2 regions of the Lactiplantibacillus plantarum genome follow, and region 1 is predicted to be linked to the other one. Evidence: riboswitches for the same ligand, from Rfam matches in the RefSeq annotation. Region 1 holds a riboswitch; the other holds the start of a gene.
The links. A riboswitch is a leader RNA that binds a small molecule or an ion and turns the genes downstream of it on or off. The one in region 1 is predicted to bind preQ1.

Region 1 (12,623 bases):
TTATGAAAAGCAACGACGAATTCATCAAAAGCTTAGGTACATCTTTGTCCGCCATTCGAACACTATCCCGACTGGAAGGCATTTCGGCCAATGCTCAGCGGTGAAATTCCACTTAGCAAGCGTCCTTGGCTTGGTTAGTGGAAGACCAGTATTTAAGACGTGGTTTGCGGCTTAAATCTGTGTCCACCGCGTTCCAGCAATTGGCCGAAATGCCTGGAAGTCGGTGTAGGACGCGCCAACTAAGCAATTTTACGCTTACTCGACTTTTTTCCAGCGGGCCTAAGCTGGTTGCTTTTGATTTAAAAAACAGTCCGTTTTAACCATATTTAATGCCAATCTCTCAAATCGATGCATTATACACAAAGCCACCAACTTAAAATGATCAGCTTTCACTGATTGTCCTAAATTGGTGGCTTTTACTTTATCAATCAAAAGACTCAATTGACTTCACCATTGGCCCACTAGTTAAAATAATTGCATCACGCTAATTACGATTGGTGGCACTAGCAAGGCTGGTAATAGGTTCAACGTACTGAATTGCTTGATTTTCAACATACCTAAGCCGGATGCTAGAATCAAGATACCACCAACAATGGTAATTTCATTCAGTAACGCTGCACTCAACGCACCTTTCAAAATTAATGCTAAAACATACAGGCTCCCCTGCCAACAAAACAAGACGCCCGCCGCAATCGCGATGCCAAATCCGAAAGTGGATGCTAATACGATCGACGTGATGCCATCTAACATGCCATTCGTAAACAAAAAGGTGTAATCATGCTTTAAGGCTGCCTCAATCGGCCCCAAAATCGATAACGATCCAATACAGTACAGTAACACCGCAGTCGCTAGGCCTTCCGCTAAGTTGCCACCCGCCAAACGGCCCACCCAGCGGTCAAAATGCCCTTGAATATCCAAAGCTTGACCAATTAATCCACCAATCGCCAAGCTCACAATAAAAAGCACCGGGTACTTACTCTGCGGCATCCGTTGCACGACCGCATTAATGCCGATGACACAAGCCGCTAGCCCTAACGCTTGTAATAATATCGCATGGTAAGCTGGCTTGATTCCTTTTTTAAAGATACTGCCGACCAAGCAACCAGCTAAAATCATGCTCGTATTAAAAATCGTTCCAATCATATCGCCACTCCTAATCAATAGCTTAATCTCTAGCGCTTATTTCAATTTAAAATAATTAATTATCATTTAGTATAAAGTCTAAAGTTACTTGAGGGTCAAGTCTTGATTGGTAATTGTATCTGCGTCACCGACTGTGCAACCTGATCTGTAATCCCATAATCAATCAGTGCTGTCTCAATAGCTGTTCCCGCCACGTGCCAGCCGCGAGCACGACAATCCGCTAACAATTGTCGATACTGCATCGGGGCATCCAAATGAGTGCCGTGAAAAATCCGCTGCGCATAGCTACCAGCCGCCAAGTGTTCTTGATGGGGTGGCACCGTATCACCCGGTTCAAATAATAAACAAATTCCCGCATAGCGGTCAAAATGTCCGGCTTGGATGGCTTGCTGGTCGAGCATCAGCGCAACCTTGCCGAGAAAGATTTCGTTCGTCGCGCCGGTCTGTGCGCGTAGCTTAGCAATAACAAGTTCAATATCATCTTGAGGGCGATAAGGCTGACGTAAAGCCACCATCGCTCTTTCAGGTAACGTCACGCATTCAGTCACATCAAAATTGGCACTTTGGGCCGTTTTAATCTGGGCCAAGCGTGTATTGATCCGTTGTTGTACCGCCGTTAATAATCGCAATTGCGCCTCAACCTGCTGCTGTTGGGTCGTTAACATACTCGTCAGCTTGGACAGTTCACGGGCCGCAAAAAAATCGGCAATCGTAGCCAATGGTAAGCCGAGTGCTCGCAAATATTTAATGGTACTCAACCGTTCGAACTGAGGCGTCCCATAATATCGGTAGTGACTATGCGGATTGACTCGTGCCGGCGTCAATAACCCAATCTCGTCATAATAGCGTAAAGTCGCCACTGGGATATCAAATAACTGTGCGAGTTGCCCAATCGAAAAATCAGTTGTCATCCGATCGCCATCCTCCCCTATAGGTCTTATCATAACTTAATCGCTGAAGTAATTGCTGTAACCAGAATAAGATATCATAAAAAAAGTTGCATTTCAGAAATTAATTTCTGAAATACAACTTTTGGGCCTATCAATCATCAGTGATCATCGCCATCGCATTATTAATGCAGAACTAACTGACAGAGCTGTTTTCAATTATTTCGTAATTGCGCGCGCATGCCCCGCCCGAATCTCAGCTAAATACTGATCACTTTTGGCCGTATCAAATTCATGTTCTGACTTACCGATAATTACCGCAGCTAATGAATTGCCGACCACGTTAACCACGGTTCGTCCCATGTCAACTAGCCGGTCGATTCCCGCAATAAAAGCGAGTCCTTGTACTGGCACGCCAATCGTTGAAATCGTCGCCAATAAGACAACAAACGAAGCCCCCGGCACACCAGCAATCCCCTTTGACGTAATCATAAGTACAATCAATAAAGTGATCTGCTGGCTGAGTGACAGGTGAATCCCATAAGCCTGAGCTAAGAAAAGCGCCGCTAACGATTGATAAATTGCGGAGCCATCCAAGTTAAACGTATACCCAGTTGGGATCACAAATGAGACAATTCCTTCACTAACACCGTATTTCCCCATCTTATCGATAATGCGGGGCAGGGCCGCTTCAGAACTCGCCGTTGAAAAGCCAAGCACCATTTCATCACGAATGACCCGTAGTAGGTGCCAAATATTTAAACCGAATAACTTACCAACAATGCCCATCACAACCACAATAAAGATTGCCATGGTAATATAAGCAAGAATAATGAAATAGCCTAACGGGGCCAGCGCCTTCAAGCCCATTTCAGCGACCGTGACCCCAATTAAGGCACAGACGCCAATCGGAGCCGTGTGCATGACCCAGTTCGTCACTTTGAACATAGCTTCGGCGACAGCGTTCATAAAGTCCAGAATAATTTTGCCTTGTTCGCCAATAGCCGCCGTCCCTAAACCAAAGAAAACGGCAAAAAAGATGACTGGAATCATGTCACCAGCTGACAATGATTTAAAGACGTTAGTCGGGATAATACCCATGACCGTCGACCAAATACCATTGTGTGAGACCGTCTTAGCGGTTTGCACATACTGACTAATATTCGACGCATGTAGTTGATGAATATCGATATAGTCACCAGGGTGAAAAATGTTACCCATTAACAACCCTAAGGCGATCGCAATCGTCGTCATGATTTCGAAATAGATAATGGTTTTACCACCAATCCGACCTAACTTTTTGAGGTCGCCCATATTAGCAATCCCGGTAATCAGACATGCCACCACGATTGGTAAAACGATCATTTGAATCAGACTGATGAACATCGTCCCGATGTTTTGCATCGCAGTAATCGCCGTTTTATTGCCATAAAAGACGACCCCTAATACAATTCCAAGCACTAGCCCAATTAAGATCTGCCAGCCCAAGCTCAATCGGAACTGGCGATACCGCTTCATCTTTCCCTGCTTTTCCAAGCTACTTCCGCCCCATTCTCATTTATGGATGTTTTTATGAAATATTGCACACAATATTAATATTTTAGCACATTTTCAGTCAATATGAGAATTAAATTAAAAAATCAATCATTAAAATCAAATGGTCCCATTGTAATAGACGTTAATCTCAGTTGCTTTCCTCATAATCACGTAATTGTCGCGGTGAATCACTATTTCCGTTACCATCAGAATCCGAACATTAACCAAAATAGCGACAATTAAAACTAGCTTGGTTAGCAGTTGTAATCATTCCTAACCAAGCTAGTTTTTCAAGCAACAACTTTATTCAACGGCTGCGGCTACAACACCTCATCATGTCGTCACTCACTAACCGATTTAAACCGCTATTTGGAACGGGTCATCCGGTCATAGACAGCGGCACTAACCCAATCAGCGGTCCACATCCATAAAACATGCCCAATGGCTTCTGACACGTGTTCGGTCATTGGTTGATCCTTCGCAGCGGGAACGGTCCCCAGTGCTGGCAAGATACCATGGTGAAAGGCTGTCCAGATACCTAACCCATACAACGCGCTGCTGCCACCTTTTGCCCGGGGGTGCTTGCGAGCCCATAAACTATAGGCCACAGCAAACGTCGTTGAGAATCCGAAATGCATGACATAGCTGACACCTGGTAAATCATGACCAGAATATGAATACGTTGCATGCGTAACGCTGGCGGGAATCCCAATTTGTTGCAATAATTGTTGTGGGGGATTCGTTTGATCCCGCTGTGGCGTTCGTGGCGGTAGGATATTCTCCCACCCTAACTTAACTAAACCAGAAATCACACCACCAGTCACACCAGCAATAACTGCGGCCCGATGATTGAACTGCTTGTTCACCATTAATAATTACCTGCCTCTCTATTCAATAAATTAATCATACCAGCCTTGGTACCCATTTCGAAATAATTTAGCCTGGTAATTAAATAAAAAATTTGATTTACAAAAATGAACGTGATACGATTACCACATTGATTTATCACTTGATAAATGAAATTAAAAGGGAGGAATTGACATGTATTTAGGCTTAAAAGAAATGGCCCACGAAAAACTCAGATATGGGCTACTTAGCGGGGTTTTGCTACTAATTGCCCTCGTCGTCTTTATGTTAGCGGGCCTTGCTAACGGGTTATCCAATGGTAATCGTCAGGCTGTTGACCAGTGGCATGCTCAAACAGTTTATTTGAACGAAGATGCGAATCAGACACTGTCAGCATCCCAATTAAAACTAGCAGACCAAGATCGAATCAAAGGTCAGGACGTCGCACCCTTAGCTAGTCTGTCCGGTACTTTACGAACTGCCAGTAATGGTCAAAAAACTAACGCTAGCGCTTTTGGGACCACTCGCGATAGTTTTCTGATGCCAAAAGTCATCTCAGGACACCGAATCAACGGCAAGAATCAATTATTGATTTCCGCGGGATTAAAAGACAAAGGCTATCGGATTGGTCAGAAAGTTCGCATTGGGACCACTGATCAAAAGGTAACGATCGTCGGTACTTTCAAAGCTAGTACCTATAGTATTGCGCCAACGGTCTACACGGACGTTGCCACGCTCAATCGTCTCAAAGGTAATCCCATCACCAGTGGCGATCAACAACCGGTCAACGCCTTTGTGACTAAAAAGAGTCATTTCAAGACTCAACATCATGGCAACATGCAACGTTTATCAATTGCCACGTTTATTGAAAAATTACCAGGATACAGCGCTGAGCAGTTGACACTCAACACGATGATTTACTTCTTGTTCGCAATTGCCCTAGCCGTGATTGGAATTTTCATGTTCGTTCTGACCCTTCAAAAACAAGCCTTGTTCGGGGTCTTAAAAGTACAAGGTATTGGTACCAAACACATCTTGGCTGCCCTACTCACCCAAAGTGTCGTCATGGCAATCATTGGTATCGGCATCGGCCTTCTAATTACGTTAGGCCTCGCGCAAATCATGCCCGCCGGATTACCATTCGCCATTGACTGGCCACAATTTGGTATTTATAGTGTGGCTCTCTTGTTAGCTGCAGTCGTCGGTGCCTTACTCTCATGGCGGACTGTCGCCAAGATTGACCCCGTCGTTGCCATTGGATAAGGAGGATGATATCAATGAGTCAACCAGTTTTAGCCTTACAAAATATTAATAAACAATTTGGTCACGGTCATACCGCTGTTAACGCTTTGACTGATGCCAATTTCGAAGTCAGTGCTGGCCAATTCGTCGCGATTATCGGCCCCTCTGGCTCGGGTAAATCCACCTTTTTGACGATTGCTGCCGGTTTACAAACGCCAACAAGTGGTCAAGTTATTCTGAACGGACAACCACTATCGAATCAAACGGAAAAACAGCGCTTAGCCTACCGTTTCAATGAAATTGGCTTTATCTTGCAGAGTTCCAATCTGATTCCATTCCTGACGGTTCGTGAACAGTTCAAGCTCGTCGATAAAATGGCCCGGCGCAAATTTGATCAAGCAGGCACCGATGAATTACTAGCAGAGTTAGCCCTTACTGAAGTTCGGGATGCCTACCCAAGTGACCTCTCCGGTGGTGAACGCCAACGTGTTGCCATCGCCCGCGCTCTTTACAATGATCCAAGCGTCATTCTTGCAGATGAACCGACCGCTAGCCTGGACACGCCCCGCTCCATCGACGTCGTCAAGCGCCTCGCCAACGAAGCTCATCAGCACCAAAAGGCCATCGTAATGGTGACCCATGACCAACGGCTGATTGATGACTGTGACGTGGTCTATCAAATTGAAGATGGTAAGATGAGTCGCCGCGACTCGTAGTGCTACTGACCACTGCACTTTAACCTCATAACAGTAAAAATGACCTCGCCAGGAATGTTCCTGTGAGGTCATTTTTACTGTTCATATTCACACGACTCATCAGATACTACGAATCGAAAACTAGAATTTGCCAAGCTCAAAGACAGCCAGCTTCGGCCCGCTGGAAAAAGTGCGAGTTAGCGTAAACATGCTTAGATTGGTCATCCGACACCAAGTCATCCGTTCGACTAATTAGCTTGCGGCAATTTATATCGCAACGCGCGGTAAACAAGTGCGACCACGTACACCGTGATAAACCGATCTAGATAATCCGTTCCCACTTGTATCAAGAAGACGGCCATCGTTTTGCCCATACCGGTACCTAATAATAATTGGACTAGCATGCTCGAACCAGACGACGTGATGCCATGAAATAAGATGACCGTAATCGCCGTGGATAAAAGTGTTCCGGGAAGTGAAATAACACCAGCTAACCACCAATTTGACCGCCACGTGCCCGGCTTGATTCGCCGATATAGCAGACCAGCAACTAACCCAGTCAGCAGTTGAACGGGCATAAAGAACAGCGAGTACAGGTCTGTCGTCGCACCCACGATAACTCCGGTGGCACCCCCGGCCAACATCCCACCCAGTGGTCCAAACACAGCAGCAGCCAAAACGGTACCAATTGAATCTAAATAAATCGGTAATTTTAACATCAAGGCAATGTTACTGCCAACAATATTCAGGGCAATGCAGAGCGCCAATAACGTAATTGCCCGCGTCTTTATTCTCTTCATGCACTCACCAATTGGTGCAAGACTTGCGTTAAATCAGGATCAGCCGCACCGACCACAGTCGTTAAGAACAACCGCCAAAAAGCTACGACGTCAACCTTCGTCATGATTTGACTATTGGGTGTGTTGTGCCAGAAATCATGATCATCCACGATTGACTGCCCACGCGCGACACCATCCGTCACAACCGTCGTGTAGCTTTCAAAGCCACTCAGAATCGTTGGGTCAAGCATTCCGGCCACGGCCAACGGATCATTGATCACACAACCAATAACCCGTTCATATTTCCAATGAAAGTCAAAATAAAAGGTTGTAATTTTCTCAACAAAAGCCCCCATTGCTGGATTGACGTCTTTAATATACGTTAATAAACTGGGTGTCAACACGATGTTACGCGTGACGTCTAAACCAACCATCTGAATGGGAACAGGCATCAAGTCAAAGACGACCTTGGCCGCATCCGGGTCACACCAGAAGTTGTATTCAGCCACTGGCGAACAATTACCGTGACTCCGATAACTTCCACCCATCAGTGTAAATTGATCGACTTGTTCAAATAAGTGTGGATCACGTTGCAGTACCGTTGCAATGTTCGTCAACGGTCCCAACGCTAAAATCGAAGTATCAGGTGCTTCAATCAGCGTCTCTTCAATAAAACCAGCGGCATCTTGAATCGGTCGTACCGCCGTTACCGCTGGAATCTGACTATTCCCTAAGCCATCATCGCCGTGGGTGTCTTGCGCACTCGTGTAGGCGACTTCCAATGGGCGATTAGCGCCCAAATAGACTGGAATATCCAATCGGTCAGCCAAATCTAAAATTTTCAGTGCATTTTCCGCACCGATATGGGTTGGCACGTTCCCACAAACAATTGTAATCCCAATCACATTAAGTGCCGGTGATTTAAGCGCCAATAATAGTGCTAAACTATCATCGATCCCGGGATCACAGTCAATAATAACGTTACGCGTCGCATTCATTCTCTTACCTCCGATAACTGAAGTTCTTGGTTTTTTATCCTGGGAAGTTTACGAACCAGGCCAGCTCGCCTAATTAGGTCAAACTGTATGTGATGAAATGCTAATCCAATTATAGCGGACGGTGGGGCCCTTGAAAACCACCAATCGTTACTTCAACTCACATCTTGATTGCCCGTATGCTACTTCTCCGACAATGATCACCACGACCTGCTCAACCCGCTGTGGATACTCATTCTCATTAGCCCCACAACATCATTATTTGCAGCATTCACACGCTCCCAGCGACACCTTAAGTAGTTTCCCACCTCCCATTTCGAACCAATTATTTAATTATGTTACTGAACTTTTACCGGAGTTCAGCAAGTGAATGACCGGAAAACATGGTACAATATGACTACTAAAGATAAAGTAGGTGTCGAATCATGCGTAAAGTTCAGTTTTATGGGGCCATTTCAATTGACGGTTGTTTAGCCACTAAGGATAATCGGCTGGACTGGCTGTTCAAAACAGCTGGTGCCAACGATGCCCCCACCGAAGCATTTATGCAGCAAGTTGATACCGCCATCATGGGCCGCCATACTTACGAATACACGATGGAACAAACCACTGATCAACTCATTAATCCATATAATCCGGCGACCCACAATATTGTCATGACTTCCCACCCCCACACCGGCGATGAACGCACCCAGTTCACCAATACCCCCGTCACGAAGATCGTCGAAGACTTGCGCCGTACCGCTGGCAAAAATATTTGGATTGTTGGCGGTGCTGGCGTCTTAATGCCGCTGTTAGCTGCGGATTTAGTTGATGAGCTCTACATCCAGATTGCACCAGTCATTTTGGGTGATGGTATTCCCTTATTTAAAGCAATTGACCAGCAACAGCGCTTTGAATTAGTTGACACCAATCGATATGGTCAGCTCGCCGAAGTCCACTATCAACGTTTAACAACTGAATAATGTCGTGATTAAAAAATCCCAGCCCGTTTGCAACACGCAAACAAGTTGGGATTTTCAATTGCTTTAAGCTTCACGTTGGCGTTTAACCGCCTGACGAAGTAATAGTGGTGCAATCAGCGTCGTTAAAATGATTGCCGTGATGACTGCCGAATAACGATCAGCTGATAGTAATTTGCCTTGATAACCAATCTGTGCAATGATCAGGGCCATCTCCCCACGTGACACCATGCCGGCGCCAATCTCATAGCCGCTTAACCAATTAAAACCCGCCAACCGTGCGCCGACCCCGGCACCAATGAGCTTAGTGGCAATTGCCGCAACGGTAATCACAGCGATGAACCAAAAATCGTTCAGGAAACCATTGAATGACATATTCAGCCCAATACTAACGAAAAAGACTGGGATAAATACAGCATTACCAATGGGTTGAATATGCTCATCGATAACTTCATGATAGTCCGTCTGACCAACGGCGATACCGGCAAAGAACGCGCCAATCACAGCACTTAAACCGATTGCGTCCGCTAAGTATGAGAGTCCAAAACAAATCACTAGTGACATCAGCGTGATGGAGGTTGGAACCAGTAGGGCATTCCCCACGGCCATTAAATGTGGCACCACCCACTTGACCACAAAGTACAGCGCCACAAAGAACGCCAACTGAATCGCCAGCGAGAGTCCCAAGTTGGTTGAGGCATGACTACCGCCACCACTGACTTCACTGCCAAATAAGCTGATCATCAAACTCAGAATCAAAACAGCCAGGACGTCATCAACGACCGCTGCACCTAAAATCGTCGTCCCTTCTTTACCATCGAGGGCGCCTAACTCTTTGAGAACCGCGACTGAAATCGAAACCGATGTGGCCGCGAAGGTTACGCCCAAGAACAAACTTTCAGTGGCGTTAAGGTGAAATAGTTGGCTACACCAGTCAATCACCGCAACGGGTAGAATGACCCCCAGGACCGCAACTAACAAACTAGGACGCCAATACTTCTTCAGCAATTTTAAATCGCTCTCTAAGCCGGCCATGAACATTAAAATAATCACGCCAAGCTCCGCGAAGTCTTTGATAAAACTTGTTGCTGAGACCCAACCTAATACGGCTGGACCAAGTATAATTCCACTTAACAATTGGCCAATCACCGCGGGTAGGCCCATTCGGACACTCAGGTGACCCGCAACCGCCGTAACAATTAAAATCAACGCTAAACTACCAACGTAATCCATTAAAAACCTCCTAAAAAAGGGCACTGCAAGCTCTGACTACCCAACCCAAAAGTAGCCCGAATTCTTGAAGTGTCCTTCAACCGTAAAATCTATCGTGCAATTAGTATAGCATATTTTTATGAGTCTAGCCGTGACATCCACTTATGAAAGCGGTTATAATAACTCATATACTGTTAACTGAAAGGTCGCTTAGTCGTGTTGAACATTCCTGATTTTCGTCAACGTTTTGGTTTTTTAGTCTTTTCCATTATTCTGAATTCTGCTGCCAACGCGCTCACCATCGCCACCAGCCTAGGCAGCGCCGTCTGGACTGGCTCCAGCGTTAATCTAGCTGACTGGACCCATATTTCATTAGGAACCACCTTATTACTGTACGGTGTGGTTGTCACGATTCTCAACCAACTTCTGTTAGGTCACTTTGATCGGCGTCGGTTTATCTCCAACTTGCTCTATATCGTGCCCTTTAGTTACCTGGTCCAATTTATCGGCTACTTTTGGGATTGGCTACAGATTCCCGCCCTGCCCCTGTTACCACGCTTGATTCTAAACGTGCTTGGGCTATTAGGCGTTGCGGCCGCCGTCTCGATTTACCAGCGTTGTAATTTAATTCAGCATCCGAACGATGATTTATCGTATATCTTACGCTTTCGGTTTTTACATGGTTCCGCTATTATTGCCCAGTGGACTAGTTATTTGCCACCTCTGACGATTATCGTCGTTTCATTCTTCGCCACAGGTCATTTGCGCGCCATTGGCTTCGGGACGGCCTTTGCCTTAATTGCTCAAGGTGCCATCATGGGGTGGTCTGATCATCATGTTTTTCCCCATCTCAAACATCACGTGGATATTGTCCAGGCGCATCATCCGGCCTAAATGAATCTTGACAAAGTTCAGGCCAAACCTCAATAATGAGAGTATTCTAATTTATTGGACTGAAGTAAATGAATTTAACGCAACTAACTAGTCAAATCATTTTGATGTTCATTCTCATGCTCGTCGGCCTGCTCGTTAACAAGCTCGGCTTCATGCATGCCCAGACTTCAACTGATTTAACCAACATCCTGTTATACATTGTGTCACCTTGCTTGATTATTCAAGCCTTTGAAAAGACATTTTCAGCCGACCGCTTACAAATGTTAGCCCGGGTCATTGCTGGAATTGTGATCATTTATGTGCTCATGATCATTGTGACGCAATTACTATTCAAACGTGTCTCTGACCAGAATTTGCGTCGCATTATGCGTTACGGTGCCGTATATTCTAATGCCGGTTTTATGGGGATTCCATTAACCAGCTCCCTATTCGGTGCAACTGGCGTATTCTATGCTGTTGCCTCGTTAGCGGCCTTCAATATTTTTAGCTGGACTCACGGTATCACCCTCTTCACCGGACAACAGGGCAATCGGCGGGATAATCTTAAACAGATCGTCTTTAATCCGAATATCATCGCCATTGTTGTTGGGCTACTGATCTTCGTAACCTCGCTGCAACTGCCAACGATTGCCAATAGCGCTATTAAATATGTCAGTTCGGTCAACACACCCCTGTCCATGATCGTTATTGGGAATAGTTTGGCAGACGTTAAACTTAACCGTGCAACACTCGATAAACGTCTTTGGTTAGTCATCTTATTGCGCAATTTATTGTTTCCATACTTGGCGATTGTTGTCCTCCAGCTAATGGGTATCACTGGGCAAGCAGCCATTATTCACCACAGTGTTAATGGCTGCTTGCCCAGTCGCCGGAATCGTCGTCTTGTTCTCGCTCAAAGTCCACGGTGATCCCGGGCCAGCCGTTGCCCTAATGAGCATCTCAACGATTTTAAGTGTCGTTACCATTCCAATCGTTTTTGCTTTGGTCAACTTACACTAATGTGTCTCACTGCTTTTAGCTAAGACTAAGTAAACGACAACTAAAAATGAGCCATCAGAATTTTTCATTCTGGTGACTCATTTTTAATGACTAGCATTTGAGATACGGCTTAAACTTGGATCCACTGCGTTTTAGTAATTGGCAGAAAGCGCGCTAACTTTAGTTTGTGCTAAGTCGTGCGACGTCCATTGGCTTTAAACTGGCTGGTGTCAACCTTCAGCACTAGCCTATCTCAGCCATAAATTGCACTGCAAAACAGTGGCTACTTTGCAACCGCTCGTAGTTGTTCAATAACCTCTGGGCGTGGCTGAGTTAGTCCGGCCGGCGAAAACAGCTGCTCGACCAAAGCATCGCTAAGCAAGCGACGTCGATGTAATAATTCAGGAATTGCTTGGTTAGTGGTGAGCGCTTCTTTAATCAGCGCGGTAGTCGT
Region 2 (12,623 bases), 1.2 Mb from region 1:
GCTGTTCTGACTTACGTGAAGCAATTGAATGATAAGTATCATACCTATCATACGACGCGTCAGTTCAAGAGTACGGCGCGTGGGACCGTATCCGTCAGCGGTGGGTTTTATGGCTGGACCATTAAGACCGAAGCAGAGGCCAAAGCCCTTGCTACTGAAATTTTGAAGGGCAAGGACTTTACCCGCTCACCAATCACCAGTGGTTCCGGATATAACAACAAGGGCACTGACATCGGCAACACCTACGTCGAAGTTGATAAAGAAAATCAGCATATGTACGTCTACGTTGATGGAAAGCTCAAAGTTTCAACGGACATCGTTACTGGAAAGCCCGGTAAACACGCTACAACAACGGGTGTTTGGTACATCTGGAATAAGGAAAAGAACGCGACCCTTAAAGGTGATAATGACGATGGCTCAAGTTATTCCCAACCAGTTTCTTATTGGATGCCGTTCGATGACACTGGCGAAGGAATTCACGATTCTTCATGGCAAACTCAATATGGTGGTACTTGGTACAAGAAGCACGGCTCGCATGGTTGTGTGAACACCCCACCTTCTGTCATGAAAAAAGTTTTTGCTGCCGTGCCAGTCGGAACACCAGTCATTGTTTTCTAATTTAAATCTAATTTAACCAAGCCGGTCTGAATGTTATCAGGCCGGCTTTTTCATCCCTTTTAGCCGTCGTTTGATGTCATAATGATACGTGTAAGCGGTCGTTTTATGGTATTATTTATTAAAACAAACTAATAAATCTGGGGGACCAACTGCTATGCTATTAAAAACACTCGTAAAGCCTAAAGAACGCCTCGTCACCATTACGGCGGACGCGACCTTAGAGGACGCCTTAAAAGTCTTGGAGGCTTCCGCTGTATTCCAATCTTAGATGAAACCGGTCATATCTTCCGCGGCAACATCTATAAGATGCACATCTATCGGCACAAGTCACGGGGCGGCGACATGTCGCTTCCCGTGACGACCCTGCTTAAAAATGCCACGAAAACGATTCAAGTCGACTCCGCCTTCTACAATATCTTCTTCTCCATCAAAGATTTGCCATACATTGCGGTGCTCGATGAACACGGCTATTTCTATGGCATTCTCACTCATACGCGTCTGCTCGACATGCTCTCACAATCTTGGAACGTTAACGTTGGTAGCTATGTTTTAACAGTTGTCTCCGTTGGTGAACGCGGCGACCTTGCAGCCATGGCTAAGATTATCACGAAATATACTTCAATCGCCGGCTGCCTGACCTTAGACGTCCAAAACGGGACACTCGGTTATCGGACGCTCTTTACCTTGCCAGAAAATGTCGACAGTGAAAAGCTCAAACGAATTATCGACAACTTGAATCGCAAACAATTTAAAGTCATCGAAGTGGAAGATTTACAAGCTGAATAATCACAGTTGCCCCAAGGTTACCTTGGGGCTTTTTTAATGAGATGAATTTTCAGATCAAAAGCGACCAGCTTAAGACTGCTGAAAACAGTTCGAATTAGGACGATCATTGCTGCCAAGCAGTTAACAATCCAAAACGCGTTGACCATTTCAAAATAATCAACCAAAAATCAAATTAACCACATTTCATTAAATGAATAAATAAGAGACCGGCGTAATATGCGAAAAACCATCTTCACATACTACGCCGGTCGTTCTTAATATTAAATTCAGTCACACCCTACTGAATCCGGTCACTAAAGTGCAAGACCCGATCCAAGCTGTACATAATTGGCGCAGTGATACTCATGATAATCAACTCTGATAAAGCAGTTGTTAGATATGTCGGCCAAAAAGCGACACCACTACTCATCATGGTAATCATCAGTGCGATCATAAACATCGAAACGGTGAATAGCGCGATATTCAGTAACATCCGTTGCCAAACCGTCTTCAACTTAGGGGCCAACCACGTCAATACCAGCAGGGCTAATAATGATTGGCCGCCACCAAAGAGAACGTTGAGGAGACTCGCACCGGGACCAAAAGCGTCAAACAAAATAACGCCAGCAACAATTCCCCAAATATACTTGCGATTGAACACGGCTAAGTGGTTCAACCCTTCAGAAACGCGGAATTGAATTGCGCCCGATGCCAAGCTAAAAGCTGCGGGGCCTAGGCATAATACAACATACATTGCAGCGACTAGGGCGTTGATAATCCATGGTCGAATTTTTGATTGTGTCATTCGCTTAATTCCTCCTAGTTTTTTTAACGTGGGATGGTTACGAACCACGTATTGATTGAAACAAAGCGAATATAATCGTAGCACGCTCTAGTAGTTCCCGCAAGCTTGCTAATTGAAAATGCTGGTAGGAATAAATAAGTTACCTAATGTAGCCGCCATTACCGCCTTAATTGCTGGCATCCGGTTGCCGGCCTCTTCAAAGACGACCGCCTGCTTACTCTGGAAGACATCATCCGTAATTTCAAACGCCGTCATTCCGTACTGTTCGCCTAATTTGGCTCCCAGCTGCGTCTTTAGATCGTGTAGTGCTGGTAAGCAATGCATGACAATCGTCGATGACTTGCCAGTAGCTGCGAGTAACGCAGTATTAATTTGAAACGGCAATAGTTGCTTGATCCGCTCACCATAGTCGACCTGCTCGCCCATTGAGACCCAGACATCCGTATAAAGCGCATCAGCCTGAGTAACGGCTTGTTGCGGATCAGCCGTAATCACGATCGTGCTCCCAGCTGCCTGCGCATACTGTTGGGCCAACGCGACCACTGCTGGGGCTGGCTGTAACGCTACCGGGGCCCCGATAGCGATATTGATGCCGAGCATCGCTCCCGCCACAAGTAAACTATTAGCCATATTATTGCGACCATCACCAACGTACGCTAACGTCAACCCTTTTAAATGACCAAAATGTTCCTTTAATGTTAAAAAATCCGCTAAAATCTGCGTCGGGTGCCACTCATCGGTCAATCCGTTCCAGACTGGCACACCACTATAGGTCGCTAAGTCTTCGACCGTGCTTTGTTTAAAGCCCCGAAATTCAATACCATCATACATGGACCCCAGTACTTTCGCCGTATCAACAACTGACTCCTTCGTCCCGAATTGGATGTCGTCCTTACCCAAAAACTCTGGATTCGCGCCCAGATCATTAGCCGCCACAGTAAACGCAGAACGTGTCCGTGTCGACGTTTTTTCAAACAGCAACGCAATATTTTTTCCTTGTAAATAAGGGTGTGGGATATGGTGTGCTTTAAGGGTCTTCAAGTGACTAGCAAAGTCAATTAAGTAAGCTAATTCTGTTGGTGTATAGTCGATTTCCTTCAAGAATGACCGACCTTCAAATTGATTATTCATTCGTCGTGACCTCCGTTGTCAAAGTTGTCAGTACCTTTGCAATCAAGGCAATCCCAGCTAATAAATCGGCCGGTTGCATCACAATTGGGGGTAACAAACGTAACGTATTATCGCCAGCTGATAACGTCAATAAGCCTTCTACTTGTAGCCGGGTAATGACTTGATTAACCGGGATTTGTTCATCTAAGTGGATTCCAATCATTAGGCCCTTCCCCGTGATTTGTTTCACTACCGGTATCGGTTCGACTTGAGTCGCTAGGGCTTGCCAGACAAGTTCGGCATGGGCCCGAACCGTCGTTAACAGCGCCGGTGTTAATTGGGTCAAGACACGTTTTGCCGCCGCCATAGCAACAGCATTACCGGCGAACGTCGAGCCATGGCTGCCAGGACCAAAGGCAGTGGCTAATTGCCGCCGACCAACCATTGCCCCCACTGGCAAGCCATTCGCTAAGCCCTTGGCGACCGTGTAGATATCAGGATCCAGGCCGTAACCTTCATAGGCCATCCGGTAACCAGTCCGACCGATTCCCGTCTGCACCTCATCAATAATCAACAAAACACCCGTTGCTTGGCATTTCGCATTAACCGCTTGTAACCAAGCTGTTTGTCCCGCAAAGACGCCGCCTTCACCTTGAACGACTTCTAAAATAACGGCCGCCAACTCTGGTGTGATTTTGTCCAAAGCCGCGTCGTCATTATAGGTTGCAAACGTGATGCCAGGCACTAATGGCGCATAGCCAGCCTGAATATGAGGATTGCCCGTCATCGACATAGCGCCATAGGTTCGACCGTGAAATGAATGCTGAAAAGCTAAGATGCCGGTTTTACCTGTGTACTTCCGTGCGAGTTTTAATGCAGCTTCATTAGCTTCGGTTCCGGAATTTGCAAAGTATACGAGTCGCTCTTCACCATTCGCTAACAGGCCGGCAACGGCATCTTGTAATTCATTTTCGTATAAATTCGACGTATGCCAGATATGCGTCAACTGCTGGGTGACGGCCGCCTGAATTTGTGGTTGGTGATACCCAAAGTTGCAGACCCCGATTCCCGCCGTAAAATCTAAATACGTCTTGCCATGATTATCAGTCAGATGAACGCCCTGACCATCCGTAATGGCAAATGGAAAACGTTGATAGGTTGGAAACACGTGTTGCATGGTCATACGGCCACCTCCTGAATAATTGCGGTTCCTGGTTGATCGATTGCATTCGTAATAATAGCCTGCTTGACTCCCGTCTGAATCGCGGCAATTGCAGCTTGAACTTTGGGTTGCATTCCCGCGGTGATCACAGCTGTTCGAATCAATTGCTGAGCTTGTTGTGGCGATAGTGATGTCATCACATTACCGTGATGTATAATTCCCGGGACATCGGTTAGCAAAACCAATTTTTCAGCATGTAGTTGTTGGGCTAGCACGGTCGCTGCCATATCCGCATTGACATTGAGCCATTGTCCCGTCTCGGTTAAGGCTAAAGGGGCCAAAATACCGATATGATGAGCCAACAATTGCATTAATTGCACTTGATTGACAGCGGTGAGCCGGCCGACATACCCTAGCTGTCGATAATCAATCAATTCACCAGTTAGTAACTGATTATCCGCCGCATTGAGCCCCAACACAGGTAGGTGATGTTGCGTTAATTTTGCAAGTAAGGCTGGTTGCGCATCTCCTAGCAGGGCCAACTTGGTGAGCACTAAGGTCGCCGCATCCGTCACCCGCAACCCGTTCACCTTATGCACGGGCAAAGCAAGCTGAGTCGTCAGTCGATTGATCATTGGCCCCCCACCGTGTACGATCAGAATCTGATAATGCTGTTGGTACCACTGTGCGATTTGGTCAAAGAAAGTGGTGCTCAATTGGCTAATCGCCTGGCCCCCAATCTTAATTACAATTAATTTTGTCATTTTCACCACCTCCGTTTAAGTATGATAGCTCGCGTTAATTTTGACGTAATTGTAAGTCAAGTCACAACCCCAAGCCTGACCACTTGCTGTACCGTGATGTAAATCAACATCGATCATAATCTGGTTATCACGTAAGGTCGCCTGCACCGCTGCCATATCAAAGTCAACGGCCAGACTTTGTTGAACAAGTAAAACGCCGTTCATTTCAATATCGACCGTCGCCACATCGATGTCTGCATCAGTGGCGCCAATCGTGCTAATGATTCGCCCCCAATTCGGGTCTTCACCGAAAATGGCCGCCTTAACGAGGTTAGAGCCAACAATTGCTTTGGCGATTTGCTGACCATCAAACGTTGTAGCGGCGTGGACCACATTACATTCGACTAACTTGGTCGCACCCTCACCGTCAGCGGCAATTTGCTTGGCAAGTTGGCCTAAGACATAGTGCAACGCCTGATTAAAAATATCATAGTCGGTGGTACCCACTTGTAAACTCGGATTATCTGCCAGACCATTCGCCAACGTGACCACCATGTCATTAGTAGACGTGTCACCGTCAACAGTAATTTGATTGAATGTCTGATCAACGTTAGTACTTAGCATGTCCTGTAAAACTGGCCCGTCTATTTGGGCATCGGTGGTGACAAAACCAAGCATGGTTGCCATCTTGGGATGAATCATTCCAGAACCTTTGGCAAAACCGGTCAAGGTAACTAACTGGCCGCTGAGTTCACACTGCACACAGACGGTTTTTGGATGCTGGTCTGTCGTTAACACGGCGTAGGTCACCGCGTCACTCTTCGTTGGTGTCAATTGCGGCAAGCCGTTTTTGATTTTATCCATGGGTAACTGAGCACCAATCAGCCCAGTTGAAGCAACGCCAATCAAGTTCGGCGCCACGTTTAGTTTATTCGCTAACCAGGCTTGTTCTTGCAGCGCATTCTGCCACCCCTGCTCGCCAGTACAAGAATTGGCGATTGCACTGTTCAGCAGCAGTCCCTGTAATTGGTGGCCCTGGTCGATCATCTGTTTAGTTAACTTAGTTGGTGCTGCCTGAAACTGATTCGTCGTATAAGTTCCAGCCGCACTGGCAGGCACTTTTGAAAATAGCCAACCAAAATCTTTTTTATGACGACGAAGACCAATATGAATGCCATCACTGTAAAAACCTGCCGGCCACTGAAAGGCAACCGTTTCAAACTTCGTATTCGTTAAAACTTGCATCTGCATAACTTCCTCTCTTATTGCACCTTATCAGGGAAATACAGGTAACGTCGGTAATCCGGCCGTAACCGCGAAATCAAAATAGCGATTAAAATTCTGAACGGCCTGCCCCGCAGCACCTTTCATCAAATTGTCAATGACGCTCACAACCACGATGGTGTTCGTGACCGGATTATAATCAACGCCTAACGCACAGTTATTAGACCCAACAACGTCCTTGAGCGTCGGCATCCCCGTTGGTAGCACTTGCACGAACGGCTGCTCATGATAGGTCGCGGTAAAAGCTGCGCAGACCTGCGTCGTTGTCAATGCTGACTTCGCTTTGGCATAAATCGTCGTCATAATCCCACGCGTTGCTGGAATCAAAGTGGTAGTAAATTCAATCGCAGAAATCGCGGACCACCACTGCTGTAACTGTTGCATCATTTCAGGGATATGTTGATGTTGATTCAACTTATATAAACTCAAATTATCATTCACAGCGACGTAATGACTCGCAGCTGTCGCTCGTTTGCCAGCACCAGATAAGCCGGACTTAGCATCCACAACAATCGAAGTCGGTTCGACCAACTGCTGCTGAGCAAGTGGCGCTAGTCCTAATAACGTAGCAGTCGCATAACAGCCGGGATTCGCAATGTAGGTGGACAAGGGCGCCGGCATATCAGCTAAGCCGTAGCTCGCCTGTGCCAAAGCGGTCGCCGGTGCTGGATCACGTTGGTACCACCGCTGATATTGCTCTGGATCATGCAAGCGGAAGTCACCAGATAAATCGATGACTGGAAAATGAGCAGCGATGAATGGTAATGCCAATTGTCGCGTGATACCCGCTGATGTCGCAAAGAACACAATCGCGTTATCGCGCATGATTGCCGTCGCATCGAATGGTCGAATAACCGCCGTTTCTTTCTGGTACATGGCTGCCACCGTCTTTAATGCCACCGTAGTTGCTCCCACGTGCCCGTATAATTGGATGCGATCGATCTCGGGATGTTGTTTCAAGAGCCGGTACAACACCATGCCACTGTACCCCGTAACGCCAACTAGCGCGACTTGCATATAATCACCTCAAATATTCAAAAATAGTGTATTAGCTGCATGTTCATGCAAAAAGTATGATTCACACTATATTCTCATCGCTTTTAAATTGCAAGCTTTATTGAAAAAATATTCACTTTTATTCTATTAATTGCATATTTTTAGCTTTATTCAGTTATTTATGCACTTAATATGTATTTTTAATTGACATTCACAATAAAATGATGTTTACTTATCCCATTAACCAAAATGAAATTTTAACCAAATTATCAGAAAGGTGCGATTGGGATGAACAAATACTTAACTTTAGCGGACGGCACACAGTGGATTGGAACGGCAATTGGGGATTGCCAGCTAGAGGTTGCGGGGCGCATCGTCTTCAATACGGGAATGACGGGTTATCAGGAAACATTGACTGATCCATCCTACCTAAATCAAATGATTGCCTTCACTTACCCATTAATTGGTAATTATGGTATCGATCCGACCGTGGCCCAGGCACCAACGATTGGCGCACAAGCCATCATCGTTCACGAGCTGACCACTTTTAATGATCACTATACTAGTCGCCAATCACTGGCAAGTTTTCTGACAATCCACCATGTAGCCGGCATTGAAGGCGTCGATACTCGTGACCTAACGATTCACATTCGCCAAACGGGAGCCCAGATGGCAATCTTGAGCAATCATCCCATCACTGATTTTGAAGCGCAACTCGCCACATTCGCACCCCAAGTACTAACGGCTACCCCCCTCCCAGTAGCGACGACCACCATCCGTCCACGCGTCGCGATTCTCAACTTTGGTGAAAAAGCAGCTATCACCGCTGAATTGCAAGCCCGGGGCGCGGACATTGTTGTCCTTCCACCTACAGCTAGTCTCAAGGCCGTGGCCGCGTATCACCCTGACGGAATTTTGTTATCCAACGGTCCCGGTGATCCGACCGACTATCACACTTACTTAGCGACCATTCGCCAACTCGCACAACGTTATCCGCTGGCTGGCATTTGCCTTGGTCATCAGTTGATTGCGCTCGCCTATGGTGCTCAGACTTACCAGCTTTCCTTTGGTCACCACGGGCTAAACCATCCGGTACAAGCCTGCGCTGACGGTCGTATTATCATGACTTCGCAAAATCATGATTACGCCGTCGATCCGGCATCGATCAAGGGCACCCCGCTGATCGTCACGCACACTGAATTAAATGACGGCAGCATTGAAGGCTTGCGCCTACCGCACCAGGCCGTAATGTCGGTGCAATTCCATCCCGAAGCACACCCGGGACCCCAGGAAGCTGGGCAATTTTTCGATGATTTCTTACTAACAATTCAAAAGGAGGCGGTTGTTAATGCCTAAAAACAATGCCATTCATTCGATTGCTGTCATCGGTTCTGGTCCAATCAAAATCGGTCAAGCCGCTGAGTTCGACTATGCCGGTACTCAGGCTTGTCTAAGCCTTAAAGCGGCCGGATATCATGTCATTTTGATCAATTCAAACCCAGCAACCATCATGACTGACACGGCCACCGCCGACGAAGTCTACTTAGAACCTCTGACTTTGACCAGTGTCACTAAAATTCTGCGGGCCACCCACCCTGATGCTTTGCTCCCGACACTTGGTGGACAAACCGGATTGAACCTAGCGATGGCGTTAGATCAGGCTGGCGTTCTTAATGAGTTGAAGATCCAACTGCTAGGAACTTCCCTAGCCACCATCAATCAAGCTGAAGACCGGGCAGCATTTAAAACACTTATGAAGCGGCTCCATCAACCGATTCCAGCAAGTACCACTGTTCACCACGTGACCAGTGCATTGTCGTTTGCTGAAAAAATCGGTTATCCGGTCATTGTTCGTCCAGCCTTTACACTCGGGGGTTCAGGTGGTGGCATTGCCAATAATGCCGCCGAATTGACCCAAACGTTACAGCGGGGGCTGACCATGTCCCCCGTCACCGAGTGCCTGATTGAACAAAGTATCGCCGGCTTCAAAGAAATTGAATTCGAAGTCATGCGTGATAATCAGGGTACCAAGATCATCGTCTGTTCCATGGAAAACTTCGATCCGGTCGGTATTCACACTGGCGATTCTATCGTGTATGCCCCCGTTCAGACTTTGACTGACACTGAATATCAGCAGCTACGAACGGCAACTTTGACGATTGTGGAAGCCCTCGACATTAGAGGTGGGTGCAACGTTCAACTCGCTCAAGACCCGAATAGTCGTCAGTACTACGTCATCGAAGTGAACCCGCGGGTCAGTCGTTCATCGGCGCTAGCTTCTAAAGCGACGGGATATCCAATTGCCAAAATTGCAGCCGATATCGCAATTGGTCTAAATTTATCTGAGATCAATAATCCAGTCACGCAGACAACCTATGCGGCCTTTGAACCAGCTTTAGACTATGTGGTTGCCAAAATCCCCCGGTTTGCGTTTGACAAGTTTCCAACGGCCGACGCTCACTTGGGAACACAGATGAAAGCCACGGGGGAGGTCATGGCGATTGGGTCAACCTTGGAGGAAGCCACGCTCAAGGCGATTGCTTCGCTTGAAATCGATCCCAAGATCCAAGCTTCCTTGACCCCTGACCACCACGTCACCACGACTGAATATATCGACCAATTGACCCACCCGACAGATCAGCGACTCTTCTATCTATTGGCGGCGCTGCAAGCGGGTTGGCCGTTAGCAAAATTAGCGACGCTAACGCAAATCACGCCATTTTTCTTGAGTAAGTTACAGCACATCGCCCAACTCATCCGGAATATCAAGCAAGTGCCGACGTCCCAACACCTCTTATCGGCGAAAAAGTACGGTGTGAGTCTGGCGACCATGGCGCATTATGCCCAAACTTCGGTAGCGACCATTGCTGCCATGACTGCTGATTTACCCTTCGTTTATAAAATGGTCGATACGTGTGCTGGTGAATTTGCCAGTGTTACACCATATTTTTACAGCACTGCTTTTGGACAAACTAATGAGAGTCACCCACTAGGACACAGTATTTTAGTACTCGGATCAGGCCCCATTCGAATCGGACAAGGCATCGAATTCGACTACACCACCGTTCACTGTGTCAAGGCCATTCAACAAGCTGGCTACCATGCAATCATCGTCAATAACAATCCCGAGACGGTCTCCACCGACTTTTCTACCTCGGATAAGCTTTATTTCGAGCCACTAACAATCGAACGTTTGATGCCAATCATTGCGTTGGAGCAACCCGCGGGCGTCATCGTTCAATTTGGGGGCCAAACTGCGATCAACCTTGCCCATCAGCTCACTAAATTAGGAGTCACCGTCCTAGGAACCAGTGTGTCCGCTACCGATTTGACCGAAGACCGGCAATCTTTTGCGGACTGTTTACGTCTACTAAAGATTGCCCAAGCCGCTGGAACGACCGTAACTGAGTTATCCGGTGCCCGTCAAGCAGCTCACGCAATCGGTTACCCCTTACTCGTACGGCCAAGCTTTGTACTCGGCGGCCGGGCCATGGCAATCGTTCATAACGATCATGAGCTCACGCCAGTTATTAAATCAGCGGTGGCAGCTGGCCATGGTGCGCCTATCTTAATGGACCAATACTTGGCGGGAACCGAGTGTGAAGTTGACGTTCTCTCCGACGGAACGTCGTGCTTCATTCCAGGAATCATGGAACATATTGAAGGTGCTGGCGTTCATTCTGGCGATTCCATTACAGTCTATCCACCACAGCACCTCAGCCCTGCTGTTCAAGATAAGATCGTCACCATTGCCACCAAATTAGCACAACACCTCCACTGTGTCGGTATGATGAACATTCAGTTCGTCGTCACCGATGATGTCTACGTAATCGACGTTAATCCGCGGGCAAGTCGAACAGTTCCTTACATGAGCAAGGTTACTCACTTGCCACTGGCACAATTGGCAACCCGGCTAATTCTCGGTCAAAGTTTAGCAACCCTTGGCCTAGTCCCCGGACTCTTGACACCCGTTCCACAACAAATTGCTATAAAGGCCCCAGTCTTCTCTTTCAATAAATTGCCACAATCACCAGTCGTTTTAAGTCCTGAGATGAAATCAACTGGTGAGACTCTTGGTATCGGCCCGACTTTCACGACCGCTTGGCATGCCGCCATGGCTGATAGTTATCACTTAGAGACTTGGCAAACCGTGGATGGTCTCATCACCGATATTGCCACTGTGGCGCAACCCGCGGTCCAGGAACTGTTCGCGGCTAACCACCTCACCGTCACAACAATCGCTAACACGACTGATTGGCCTGCAAAGACTAAAGCAGTGGGTTTCACGCTTAATGACCAACCTGATAATCCCGTGGCTATCGCTGCATTGAATCATGGACAGCCATTGATTACGGCGATTGATACGCTTAAGACCCTATTGGCCAGTACGACAACGATGGTAAGCGAATAAGCCTGCTTCTTCGTACTTAGTCCAACTAACGAAGTCCCCTGGATGGCCATATCAAGCTCACCACCATGCGATCCTGTTTTTTCACAGCAAAAATGCTTATCAAGACTGGTATCTCGCCAATCATCTTGATAAGCATTTTTTAGTCATCACCCAGCAACCTGTCCATCATGAGCGCCAAAGTTTAATTTATCTTGAATCCGATGCCGAAATTCAGCAAAATCGACACTCAACCGTGACCGTGGATGTGGTAATGGATTTGTCACAATTTCTTTGATTCTCCCAGGACGAGGCGTCATCACAATAATTCGGTCACTCAAGTAGACTGCCTCATCGATATCATGAGTAACTAAAATCATCGTCGTCTGTGTCTGCTGCCAAACCTGTTCGATGACATTCTGAATATCCGCACGTGTAAACGCATCAAGAGCCCCCATCGGCTCATCCAAAAGTAGGAGCTGCGGGTTCATGATAATTGACCGCGCGAGGGCAGCTCGTTGGGCCATCCCACCAGAAACCTGATGCGGATAAGCATTTTCAAAGCCTTTTAGCCCCATCAATTCAATATAATGGTCGACCAATTGGTGGTCATAATGCCGACCACGCGTCACTTTCAGGCCGACACTAATATTCTCCTTGATTGTTGACCATGGAAAAAGGCTGCCATGTTGGAAAACATAACCGCGAGAATTATCTGGTCGCTTAATCTGCTGATTATCGATCGTTAGCTGA

Region 2: linked by a shared signal. The riboswitch ahead of E5260_RS13125 (QueT transporter family protein) and the one ahead of E5260_RS03445 (nucleoside hydrolase) in region 1 are both predicted to bind preQ1.

Annotation. Positions count from the first base shown of each region.
Region 1 covers NZ_CP039121.1:772,965-785,587, reverse strand. Annotated here, with positions in the region: gene E5260_RS03480 (DUF554 domain-containing protein) at 466-1,143, opposite strand; gene E5260_RS03475 (MerR family transcriptional regulator) at 1,239-2,054, opposite strand; gene E5260_RS03470 (cation:dicarboxylate symporter family transporter) at 2,250-3,548, opposite strand; gene E5260_RS03465 (YagU family protein) at 3,932-4,435, opposite strand; gene E5260_RS03460 (ABC transporter permease) at 4,608-5,675, shown strand; gene E5260_RS03455 (ABC transporter ATP-binding protein) at 5,690-6,370, shown strand; gene E5260_RS03450 (ECF transporter S component) at 6,598-7,149, opposite strand; gene E5260_RS03445 (nucleoside hydrolase) at 7,146-8,126, opposite strand; PreQ1 riboswitch class I at 8,147-8,191, opposite strand; gene E5260_RS03440 (dihydrofolate reductase family protein) at 8,549-9,088, shown strand; gene E5260_RS03435 (cation:proton antiporter) at 9,152-10,318, opposite strand; gene E5260_RS03430 (YczE/YyaS/YitT family protein) at 10,514-11,191, shown strand; partial or broken gene E5260_RS03425 (AEC family transporter) at 11,260-12,190, shown strand; gene E5260_RS03420 (aspartate ammonia-lyase) at 12,453-12,623, opposite strand, start outside.
Region 2 covers NZ_CP039121.1:2,779,382-2,792,004, forward strand. Annotated here, with positions in the region: gene E5260_RS13115 (L,D-transpeptidase family protein) at 1-618, shown strand, start outside; partial or broken gene cbpA (cyclic di-AMP binding protein CbpA) at 773-1,404, shown strand; gene E5260_RS13125 (QueT transporter family protein) at 1,682-2,188, opposite strand; PreQ1 riboswitch class I at 2,197-2,242, opposite strand; gene argF (ornithine carbamoyltransferase) at 2,297-3,319, opposite strand; gene E5260_RS13135 (acetylornithine transaminase) at 3,312-4,481, opposite strand; gene argB (acetylglutamate kinase) at 4,478-5,224, opposite strand; gene argJ (bifunctional glutamate N-acetyltransferase/amino-acid acetyltransferase ArgJ) at 5,240-6,448, opposite strand; gene argC (N-acetyl-gamma-glutamyl-phosphate reductase) at 6,479-7,504, opposite strand; gene E5260_RS13155 (carbamoyl phosphate synthase small subunit) at 7,772-8,839, shown strand; gene carB (carbamoyl-phosphate synthase large subunit) at 8,832-11,894, shown strand; gene E5260_RS13165 (ABC transporter ATP-binding protein) at 12,041-12,623, opposite strand, start outside.